2 regions of the Actinoplanes sp. NPDC004185 genome follow, and region 2 is predicted to be linked to the other one. Evidence: riboswitches for the same ligand, from Rfam matches in the RefSeq annotation. Region 2 holds a riboswitch; the other holds the start of a gene.
What was found. A riboswitch is a leader RNA that binds a small molecule or an ion and turns the genes downstream of it on or off. The one in region 2 is predicted to bind S-adenosylmethionine.
Positions count from the first base shown of each region.

Region 1: another riboswitch for S-adenosylmethionine. It lies ahead of thrC (threonine synthase); the one in region 2 lies ahead of ACWEOZ_RS16405 (aminotransferase class V-fold PLP-dependent enzyme).

Region 1 is NZ_JBSGFR010000018.1:142,686-147,654, forward strand. Features, by position in the region: gene ACWEOZ_RS20290 (AAA family ATPase) at 1-90, shown strand, start outside; gene ACWEOZ_RS20295 (DUF3263 domain-containing protein) at 87-500, opposite strand; gene ACWEOZ_RS20300 (ABC transporter permease subunit) at 512-1,519, opposite strand; gene ACWEOZ_RS20305 (ATP-binding cassette domain-containing protein) at 1,516-2,505, opposite strand; SAM riboswitch class I at 2,773-2,912, shown strand; gene thrC (threonine synthase) at 2,924-4,204, shown strand; gene ACWEOZ_RS20315 (GNAT family N-acetyltransferase) at 4,444-4,969, shown strand, end outside.
Region 2 is NZ_JBSGFR010000014.1:31,056-36,024, reverse strand. Features, by position in the region: gene ACWEOZ_RS16410 (alpha/beta fold hydrolase) at 1-636, opposite strand, end outside; gene ACWEOZ_RS16405 (aminotransferase class V-fold PLP-dependent enzyme) at 866-2,146, opposite strand; SAM riboswitch class IV at 2,183-2,299, opposite strand; gene ACWEOZ_RS16400 (DMT family transporter) at 2,370-3,350, shown strand; gene ACWEOZ_RS16395 (GNAT family N-acetyltransferase) at 3,359-3,814, opposite strand; gene ACWEOZ_RS16390 (winged helix-turn-helix transcriptional regulator) at 3,865-4,266, opposite strand; gene ACWEOZ_RS16385 (NADP-dependent oxidoreductase) at 4,348-4,969, shown strand, end outside.

The DNA of each region.
Region 1 (4,969 bases), on a different contig from region 2:
GCGACCGCCCGTAAGCGGGTGCGGGCCTCGCTCGACCCGGTGCAGGTCGCGTGGCTGGAGGCCTATGCCTCCACGCACGCCCCCGGCTAGCGGCGGCGGGTGCGGGCCCGGGTCGAGCGCAGCCGGCGCAACCGGCCGATCAGGACCGGGTCGTGGGCCAGCGCCGCCGGGTTGTCCAGCAGGCCGTTGAGCAGCTGGTAGTAGCGCGTCGAGGAGAGGCCGAAGGCGTCACGGACGGCCTGCTCCTTGGCGCCGGCGTGCTTCCACCACTTGCTCTCGAACGCGAGGATCTGCACCTCGCGCTCGGTGAGGGCGGGCGCTTCGACGGGCGGCTCGGCCGGGGTCTCCTCGCGGGGAGCGGGCACGTGCTGCTGCTGGTTGAGAGAGGCGTCGGGCTGCATGGCGCTCCTGGGCGGTGGGAGAGCACGCACAGATGTACGAAGGGGATCGCCAGCATAGTGGCAGCCGGCGATCCCCGCCGTCCGTGAGTGCCGATCCAGCCGAAGCTACCTTAAGTGATGTCTCGGCTACGCATAGTCCACATAGCGGCCCCCACAACGAGGAGCACCACCGCCGCCAGCGCCCCGCCGGCCATCGGCCACGTGATGGTGACCGTGGCCGGCTCGCACCCGGCCGTGCTGGAGTAGTCGCACGAGTCCCAGTCGGTGGCCACGGCCGACTTGTCCATCCAGGCCTGGGTCCACACCGGCACCAGGTACGCCTCCACGAACGGCACCTTGGCCAGCGTCAGCACGGTGCCGAGGCCGAACTGGAACACGATGATCGCCCCGATCGCCGCGCCCAGGGCCATCGCCGTGTGCCGGCCCAGCGAGGCGAGCCCGAAGCCCACCGCGCCCGCCACCAGCACCAGCACCAGACCGCGTAGCTCCATGAGCAGGATCGACTGCCAGGCGCCCGAGGTCATCCCGGCCAGCGTGCCGCGCAACTGTGCGGTCAGCGCGAACAGACCCGTCCACACCGCGGAGACCACCACCGTGAACGCGGCCAGGCTCACCAGCAACGCGCCGAGCTTGGTGCCCAGCACCTGCAGCCGCCGCGGTCGCCACAGCAGCAGGTTCATCATGCCGCCGCTGCTCCACTCGGCGCCCACATAGGTCGCGCCGATCACGAAGGCCATCACCGCCAGCAACGCGGCCAGCGCGGTCACCAGGAAACCGAACTGCTCGCGGAAGGTGAACGTCGGGTCCATGAACCACTCGGCGCGGAAGTCGTCCCGGACCGGCTGGTAGATCTGGTCGCAGGGCGGATAGTTCTGCGCCGCCGGTGTGCCCTGGGCCGCCTGGCAGTCCGCCGTCTCCTTGGTCGCCTGCCGGACGGCCATCTGGTACTGGCTGTCGGCCTCGGCCTGCGCGGCGGCGAGCCGCTCGGGCGACGCCTTGTGGTTGGTGAAGAACATCCCGGCCACGATGGCGGCCAGCACGAGCAGCGTGCCGAGCACGAAGAACCGGGTGAACCGGCGCTTGGTCAGCCGGCGGGTCTCCGCCGTGTAGAGGCTCACTGACCCCACCCGCCGTTGATCGCCGGGGCAGCCGCGGACTCGTCGACCTGGCGATGCTCACCCTCGACCGGCGCGGTGCCGGTGAGCTCCAGGAAGACGCTCTCCAGGTCGACTGCGACCGGGGCCAGCTCGCTGACGTAGACGCCGCGGGCGGCGAGCGTCCGGGTGATGGCTCCGGGCTGCGCGATGCCGCTGACCATGAGGTGATCCGGCTCGACGACGACCTGGGCGCCGATCTCCCGCAGCGCCCCGGCCGAGCTGGTCAGGTCGGCGAGCGACTCGACGCGGACCCGTACCGAGGAGGTGGCGTGCTGGGCCAGCACGTCGGCGACCCCACCGGCCGCCACCCGGCGCCCGGCCGAGATGATCGTGACGGAGTCGCAGATGAGCTGGATCTCGCCGAGGATGTGGCTGGAGAGCACCACGGTCATCCCCGACTCGGCCAGGTTGCGCATCAGCGTGCGCATCTCGCGGATGCCGCCCGGGTCCAGGCCGTTCGCCGGTTCGTCCAGAATCAACAGCCGCGGGTTCTTGAGCAGGGCGGACGCGACCGCGAGGCGCTGCTTCATGCCCAGCGAGTAGGTCTTGACCCGGTCGGTGGCCCGGTCGCGCAGCCCGACCAGCTCCAGCACCTCGTCGACCCGCACCCGCTCGACGCCGCCGGCGTCGGCCAGCAGGGAGAGGGTGTCACGGGCGGAGAAGTTGCCGAAGAACTGCGGGCTCTCCACGATGGCGCCGACCAGGCCGGCGACCTCGGGCAGGGCCTGCGGCACCTCCCGGCCCAGCAGGGCCATCCGGCCGCCGTTGGGCCGGATCAGGCCGAGCAGGGTACGCAGCGTGGTGGTCTTGCCCGAGCCGTTGGGCCCCAGGAAGCCGTGCACCTGCCCGGCCTCGACGACCATGTCGAAGCCGTCCAGCGCCCGGCGCACCCCCTTGCGGCTGCGATAGGTCTTGCGCAGGCCCTGTATCTCGAGGACAGCATTCACGCCGTCACCCTATTCACTCTCCGCCACCGTTCCGCCGGGTTGCGCCGTGCACGGACCTGGCAGGGTGAGGGTGGCCGTTCATGAGCCGCCAGGCGATTGGCCGCCCTCGCCCGGTCTCGGCGGGAGCGACGGTCAGCACCAGGCAACCAGGCACGACATGAATTTGATCTTGGTTGTCCCGGAAACGAGGAAGGACGTCGCTCACACCTCGGGATGCTTGGCAGCGCTTTGGCCGCCCACGCCGTAAGGTGTGGGTCACAACTGAATACCTCATCCAGAGGGGCTGAGGGAACGGCCCGATGACGCCCCGGCAACCACCACACATGTCTCGATGACGAGGCCCAGCGTGTGGCAGGTGCTAATTCCGTCCCCACGTGCGTCCACCGACGCCGGGGGAAAGATGAGAAGGAGCCTCATTGTGACGTCCACCGTCGACGCCCCCCGCCAGTCCACCAGCCCCGCCCGTGCCCTTGTGTGCCGTGGGTGCGGCGCCGAGTTCCCGCTGGCTGCGCAGCACGCCTGTTATGAGTGTTTCGGCCCCCTCGAGGTCGCCTACGACCCCGCCGCGCTGGCTGCGGTCACCCGCGAGCAGATCGAGGCCGGCCCGCAGAACATCTGGCGCTACGCCGCCCTGCTGCCCACCGGCCAGGACCCGGCCACCCGCGTCACCCTCGACCCCGGCCTGACCCCTCTGGTCAGCGCGGCCGCGCTGGCCGCCGAGGTCGGCCTGCGGGCCCCGCTGTGGGTCAAGGACGACTCGGCCAACCCGACCCACTCCTTCAAGGACCGGGTCGTCTCGGTGGCCCTCACCGCCGCCCGCGAGCTCGGCTTCACCCGCTTCGCCTGCGCCTCCACCGGCAACCTGGCCAACTCCGTGGCCGCGCACGCCGCCCGGGCCGGGGTGCCCTCGATCGTCTTCATCCCGGGCGACCTGGAGCAGGGCAAGGTCATCACCACCGCGGTGTACGGCGGCGAACTGGTCGCCATCGACGGCTCCTACGACGACGTCAACCGGCTCTGCGGCGAGCTGGTCGAGACCGACGAGTTCGAGGACACCGCCTTCGTCAACGTGAACGTGCGCCCGTTCTACGCCGAGGGTTCCAAGACTCTGGGTTACGAAGTGGCCGAGCAGCTCGGCTGGCGGATCCCGGCCCAGGTGGTCGTGCCGATGGCCAGCGGCGAGCTGCTCACCAAGATCGACAAGGCGTTCACCGAGCTGGTGGAGATCGGCCTGGTCGAGGCCCCCGAGGGTGGCTGGACCGTCTTCGGCGCCCAGTCGGCCGGCTGCAACCCCATCGCCACCGCGCTGCACAACGGCACCGACCAGATCATCCCGGTCAAGCCGACCGGCATCGCCAAGTCGCTCAACATCGGCGACCCGGCCGCCGGCGCGTACGCCATCGAGGCCGTGACCCGCACCGGAGGCTGGATGGACTACGCCGACGACGACGAGATCCGCGACGCCATCCAGCTGCTCGCCCGCACGACCGGCGTGTTCGCCGAGACCGCCGGCGGGGTGACCGTGGCCGTGCTCAGGAAGCTGGTGGCCGGCGGCAAGCTCGACCCGGACAAGGAGACGGTGGTCTACAACACCGGCGAGGGCCTCAAGACCCTGGACGCCGTCGCGGGCCAGGTCGGACCCACCCACCGGATCAAGCCGTCGCTCCGCGGCGCCCGGGATGCCGGCCTGCTCGGGTGACACTGAGTAGTCAGCACTCTGCCTAACGTCGAGAATTCCTACCCGCGAGGACTTGCGCGGCGATCCTCGGCTCGGCAGGATGCTCTACGCGGGAGGACGCGACGCCGTACGCGGCCCCACTTTCGAGCTTGGCGACAATCTCCTAGGGGCCCAACGACCCAGTGCCGGAGGCGCTGTGCGCGCGTCCTCCCGACCAAATCTCAGTCGCGGTGTGATGCGCGGCGGCGCACTCTGTCGGGATGCTGCGCATAGTCCCCCTCGTCGACGAGCGGGCGGCCTACGAGATCGACCGGGCCGCCGCCGGAGCCGAAGCCCCCGACATCCCGTTCAGCACCTTCGAGACCTACAGCACCCGGCTGCGGCACGCGTGGCCCGGCAGCAAGACGGAGCAGTACCTCGCCGTCCGTGACGGAACCCCGGCCGGCCACCTGGAGCTGTTCCTGCCGCAGCTCGACAACCTGGCCAACGTCAACGTCGAGCTCTTCGTCCACCCGGATCACCGCCGCCGGGGAACCGGGCGGGCCCTGCTCTCCTTCGCGGTGAGCCGCACCGAGGCGCTCGGCCGCCGGCATCTGATCGGCGAGGCGGTGAACGCCGAGGCCTTCGCGAAAGCCGTGGGCGCGATCCCGGCGCTGGTGGAGATCCGCAGCCGGCTGGACCTCACCGGCGCCCTGCCCGACGACAGCCCCGCGGCGGCCGGCTACCGGCTCGTCCGATGGTCGGGTGAGGCGCCCGAGGAGCTGCTGGACGACATCGGCTACCTGG
Region 2 (4,969 bases):
CTGGCCGCGCAGGAACAACACCGGCGCCTGGACCAGCGGCAGCCGGTGGTCGATGCGATGACGCACGGACAGCCGCAGAGTGGTCAGGATCCGGCGGGGCCGCGCGTCCCGGACGTCGGCCGCGATGATCCGGGCCTGCCGCGCGTCCTCCCACACCAGGTCGGCCAGCCAGCGGCGCGCCTGACCGGTGGCGGTGGGCGCGGCCGGATCCACCGTCGGGCCGACCAGGACGAGCGCGGAGACCAGATCGGGCCGCCGCACGGCCAGTTCGACGGCGATCTGACAGCCGAACGAGTTGGCGAGCACCTGCGCGCCGGTGATGCCCTCGGTGTCCATCCAGGCGGCGATGACCGCGGTGTGCTGCTCGACGTCGAAGACCTGCCGGGGCTTGCCGGACAGGCCGAAGCCCGGCAGATCGGGCACGTGCACCGGCCCGCCGGTCAGGGCGGCGGCTGTCGGCATCAGGTAGCGGTGGGAGACGGCCAGCCCGTGCAGCAGCACCCACGGCCGGCCGGTGGCGGCGGCGGCCCGGGAGCGTACGTGCAGCCGCAGGCCGGCCACCGCGGTCCAATGGCTGACGAATCCCTGGGCGGTCCGCGGTGCGGCCCGGGTCAGCCGGCGCTGGCCGGGGGTCATCCGTGCAATGCGTCGTATCACCTTCCGTACATACCCCCGGGCATCCGGGCGAATCTCGGATGCCCCGATCGGCGGAGGCGCCGCGGCTGCTCAGCCGACATCGGCCGCGCGGCGGTCGTAGAGCGCGGCCATTGTGCGGAGCGGCCACTGTGCGGTGCGGCCATCGTGGGCGCGGGCATCGTGCGGCGGGGTGGGCGCGCGGCTCGGGCGGTCCGGCAATGCCGGGAGGTCAGCTGGGGTGGGCTGTCAGCTTGCCCAGCGCGACGGCCAGGCGGTCGACGTCGCTGTCGCTGGTGCCCAGGCCGAAGCTGGCCCGCAGCAGTCCCGGCGTCGCGCTGCCGCAGCCACCCGTGCCCGTGTCCCCGGTCAGCCGCCGGGTCAGCGGATGGGCGCAGAACAGCCCGGCCCGGACCCCGATGCCGTACTCGCGGGCCAGCCGGTCGGCGATCACCGCGGGGTCGTGGCCGGGCAGGGCGAGCGACACGATGCCGACCCGGGGCTGCCGAACGCCGAACACGCTCACCGGCCGTACGCCCGGGACCCCGGCCAGTCCGTCCCGGAGCCGGCCCAGCAGCTCCTGCTCGCGCTCGTGCAGTGCGGTGCGGTCGGTGCGCAGCAGCGCCGCACAGACCGCGGCCAGCGACACCGCGCCGAGCAGGTTGGGGGTGCCCGCCTCGTGCCGGGCGGCACCGTGGGCCCACGTCACGTCCCCGGCGGCGGTCCCGACCGCGGTGCTGGCGCCGCCGCCGCTGAGGTACGGCTCGGCGGCGTCGAGCCAGTCGGCCCGCCCGGCCAGGACCCCGGCGCCGAACGGGGCGTAGAGCTTGTGCCCGGACAGGGCGAGATAGTCCGCGCCCAGGGTGGCGAGGTCGACGGGGGAGTGCGGTGCGAGCTGCGCGGCGTCCACGACGATCCGGGCGCCGTACCGGTGGGCCACGTCGGCCAGCCGCCGCACCGGCCAGATCTCGCCGGTCACGTTGCTCGCCCCGGTGACCGCGACCAGGACCGGCCCGCCCAGCCTGGGTTTGTCCAGCCCGGGTCCGCTCAGGCCGCGCAGCGCTCGCTCGACGGCCGCGACGGCCTCGTCCGGGCTTGCCGGGGTGGGCAGTCGCAGCGGGCGGCGCCACGGCAGCAGGTTCGCGTGGTGCTCACCGTCGAAGACGATCGTGGTGGCCTCAGGCGGCAGGGCGCGGGCGAGCAGGTTCAGCGCGTCGGTGGTGTTGCGGGTGAAGATCACCGCGTCGCCGGTCCGGGCGCCGATGAACTCGGCCACGAGGTCGCGGGCGCGTTCGTATTCCAGGGTCGAGGTCTGGGAGCGGATGCCGGTGCCGCGGTGCACGCTGCCGTACCAGGGGAGCAGGCTCTGCACGGCGTCCGCGGCGGCGCGCACGCACGGGGCGGTCGCGGCGTAGTCCAGGTGGGCGAACGGGACCGTCGTGCCATCGGGCAGGTCGACAGTCAGGTCCGTGCCGACGACGTCGAGGTCGGTGTGCTGCAGGACGAGGGACATGGAGCTGCCTCCGGGAGGTCGGGGACCCCGCCCCGGGGCCCGCGCTTGCCCACGTCGGTGTCGACGCCGGCCCGGTCCTCACCCGGAGCACCCCATCGCGAACACAAGGGTTGCCGGCCAGCAAGCCGGGGCTTCGCGCTGGCACTCATGACCTGAAGGCACCTTAGCAGAGTGCCGGTGGCCCCTGGAGGAAGTGTCGTACCCATGCGGCAGAGTGTCAGGGGTGCGTAGCCCTACCGCCCCTGACACCGCCCGCCCCCGCGACTGGCTGCCGAGCTTTCTGGCGCTCGCCGCGATCTGGGGCACCAGCTTCCTTTTCATCAAGGTCGGCGTCCGTGAGCTGCACCCGCTGTGGCTCACCTTCGCCCGGGTCACCGCGGGCACGGCGGTCCTGCTGATCGTGCTCGCGGTGACCCGCGACCGGCTGCCTCGCGACGCCCGTTTGTGGGGCCATCTCGCGGTCGTCGCCGCGCTGGGCGTCTCGCTGCCCTTCACCCTCTTCGGGTACGGCGAACAGCGCGTCTCCTCGGTGCTCGCCGGCATCTGGAACGCGGCCACCCCGCTGGTCGCGTTGCCGCTGGCGGTGCTGGTCTTCCGCACCGAGGCACTGACTCCGCGCCGGGTGGCCGGCATCGCGACCGGCTTCCTGGGCGTGCTGGTGGTGCTGGGCGTCTGGCGGGACCTCGGCGGCTCGCAGCTCACCGGGCAGCTCATGTGCTTCGGGGCGGCGATGTGTTACGCCGTCGCGATCCCGTACCAGAAGAAGTTCATCGCCGGCCGGGCCGGCTCCGGGGTGTCGATCGCCGGCGGCCAGCTGCTGATGGCCCTGGCCCAGCTCGCCGTGCTGGCACCACTGCTGGCCGGCGCGCCGCCGGCCCCGGCGCAGCTGTCCCTGCAGGTGGTGCTCTGCGTGCTGGCGCTGGGCGCCCTCGGCACCGGGCTGGCGTTCGTGCTCAACATGCGGGTGATCCGGGTGGCGGGCGCGAGCACGTCGGCGTCGGTGACCTATCTGATGCCGGTGGTGGCGACGGTGGTCGGCGTGCTGATCCTGGGCGAGCACCTGGTCTGGAACCAGCCGCTGGGCGCGCTGATCGTGCTGACCGGCGTGGCGATCTCCCAGGGGGCGCTGTCCCGCCGCCGCGGTGCCCGGCCGCCGGACGACCCGGTGGCGGCGAGTCCCGGCCCGGCGGCGGCCGCCCCCTGACCGGTGCCTCAGGCCTGCCCGAGGATGGCGGCGCGGGTGGGGCGCCGGTCGAGCTCCATGAAGCGGTCGGCGCCCTCCAGCCCGGCGAAGCCGGCCCGCCGGTAGACCTCGTGGGCGTCCTTGGTGGCGAGCAGGAAGCGGAGGACACCCCGGTCGGTGAGGTCCTCGACGACGCTGTCGACCAGCCACCCGCCGAGTCCCCGGCCCCGGTGCCCGGTGGCGACGAAGACATCGCAGATCCACGCGAAGGTCGCCCCGTCGGTGACGACCCGGGCGAAGGCCACCTGCTCACCGCCGTGCAGGACCGAGTACGGCAGCGAGCCCTCGATCGACCGCGCCACCACGTCGAAGTCCCGCCCGGCCGCCCAGTAGGACTCGTCGCACAGCCACCGGTGCACCCGCTCGACATCGACACGCGCGGCGTCGGTGGTCAGCACGTAGTCGTCCCGCTGACGATCCCCCATGAACTCCTCCTCCGGTTGCCCGCCCAGGATGCCAGAGCGTGAGCGGCGGGTCAGGCCGGGCCTTCGTCGTAGGCGGCGCGGGCGCGGTGCACCTCGGCGATGTGGGTCTCGGCCCAGCTCTTGATGGCCCGCTGCAACGGCAGCAGCTCGTGGCCGAGAGCGGTCAGTTCGTACGACACCTGCACCGGCACCGCGGCGACGACAGTGCGGGCCACCAGGCCGTCGCGTTCCAGCTTGCGCAGCGTCTGGGTGAGCATCTTCTGGCTGGCCCCGGCGACCTCGCGGGACAGTTCGGCGTACCGCAGCGGCCCGTCGGCCAGCGCGGCCACCACCAAGGTCAGCCATTTGTCGCTCAGCGTGCCCAGCAGGTCGTGGCCGGGGCACTCGGCGAGGTTGGCGTTGTAGGCGCGCTGCGCCTCGTCCCGGCGCTCGGCGGCGGACCTCGTGACCATCGCGGCGGGCTCCTCCCGGTACGGTACGCACTCCCGGGTGCGTCCTTACCGCCCGACGATATCGCCCCTAGCGTCGCCACCATGAGAGCCGTGATCGTGCGCCGCTTCGGCGGCCCCGAAGTCCTGGAAGTCGCCGACCTGCCGGACCCGCGCCCCGGCCCGGGCCAGGTCCGGATCCGTGTCGCCGCGGCGGCCGTGAACCGCATCGACCTGTCCACCCGCGGCGGTGCGATGACGCAGGCGGGCCTGCTGCCGCCGGCCGACGAGGTCGAGCTGGGCTGGGACGTCGCGGGCGTGATCGACGAGGTCGGTCCGGGGGTACGCCGCCGCGCCCCGGGCGACACCGTCATCGGCCTGCGTGACGTCCTGTCGGCCGGCGGCGCGCAGGCCGAGTGGGTGGTGCTGGACGAGCTCGCGACCGCCCCTGCGCCCCGCTCGGTGAGCCTGCCGGAGGCGGCGACCCTCCCGCTGATCGGCCTCACCGCCGACCGCGCGCTGGCCCTGACGGGCCTGCGAGCGGGTCAGACCCTGCTGGTCACCGGGGCCGCGGGCGGTGTGGGCGGCCTGCTGCTGCAACTCGCCGCCATCCGCGGCATCCGCACGGTCGCGGTGGCGGCCGAGACCGACGAGAAAACGGTACGGGAACGCGGCGCCGACGAGTTCGTGACCCGCACGGACCGGCTGGGCGCGGCAGTCCGCGAGA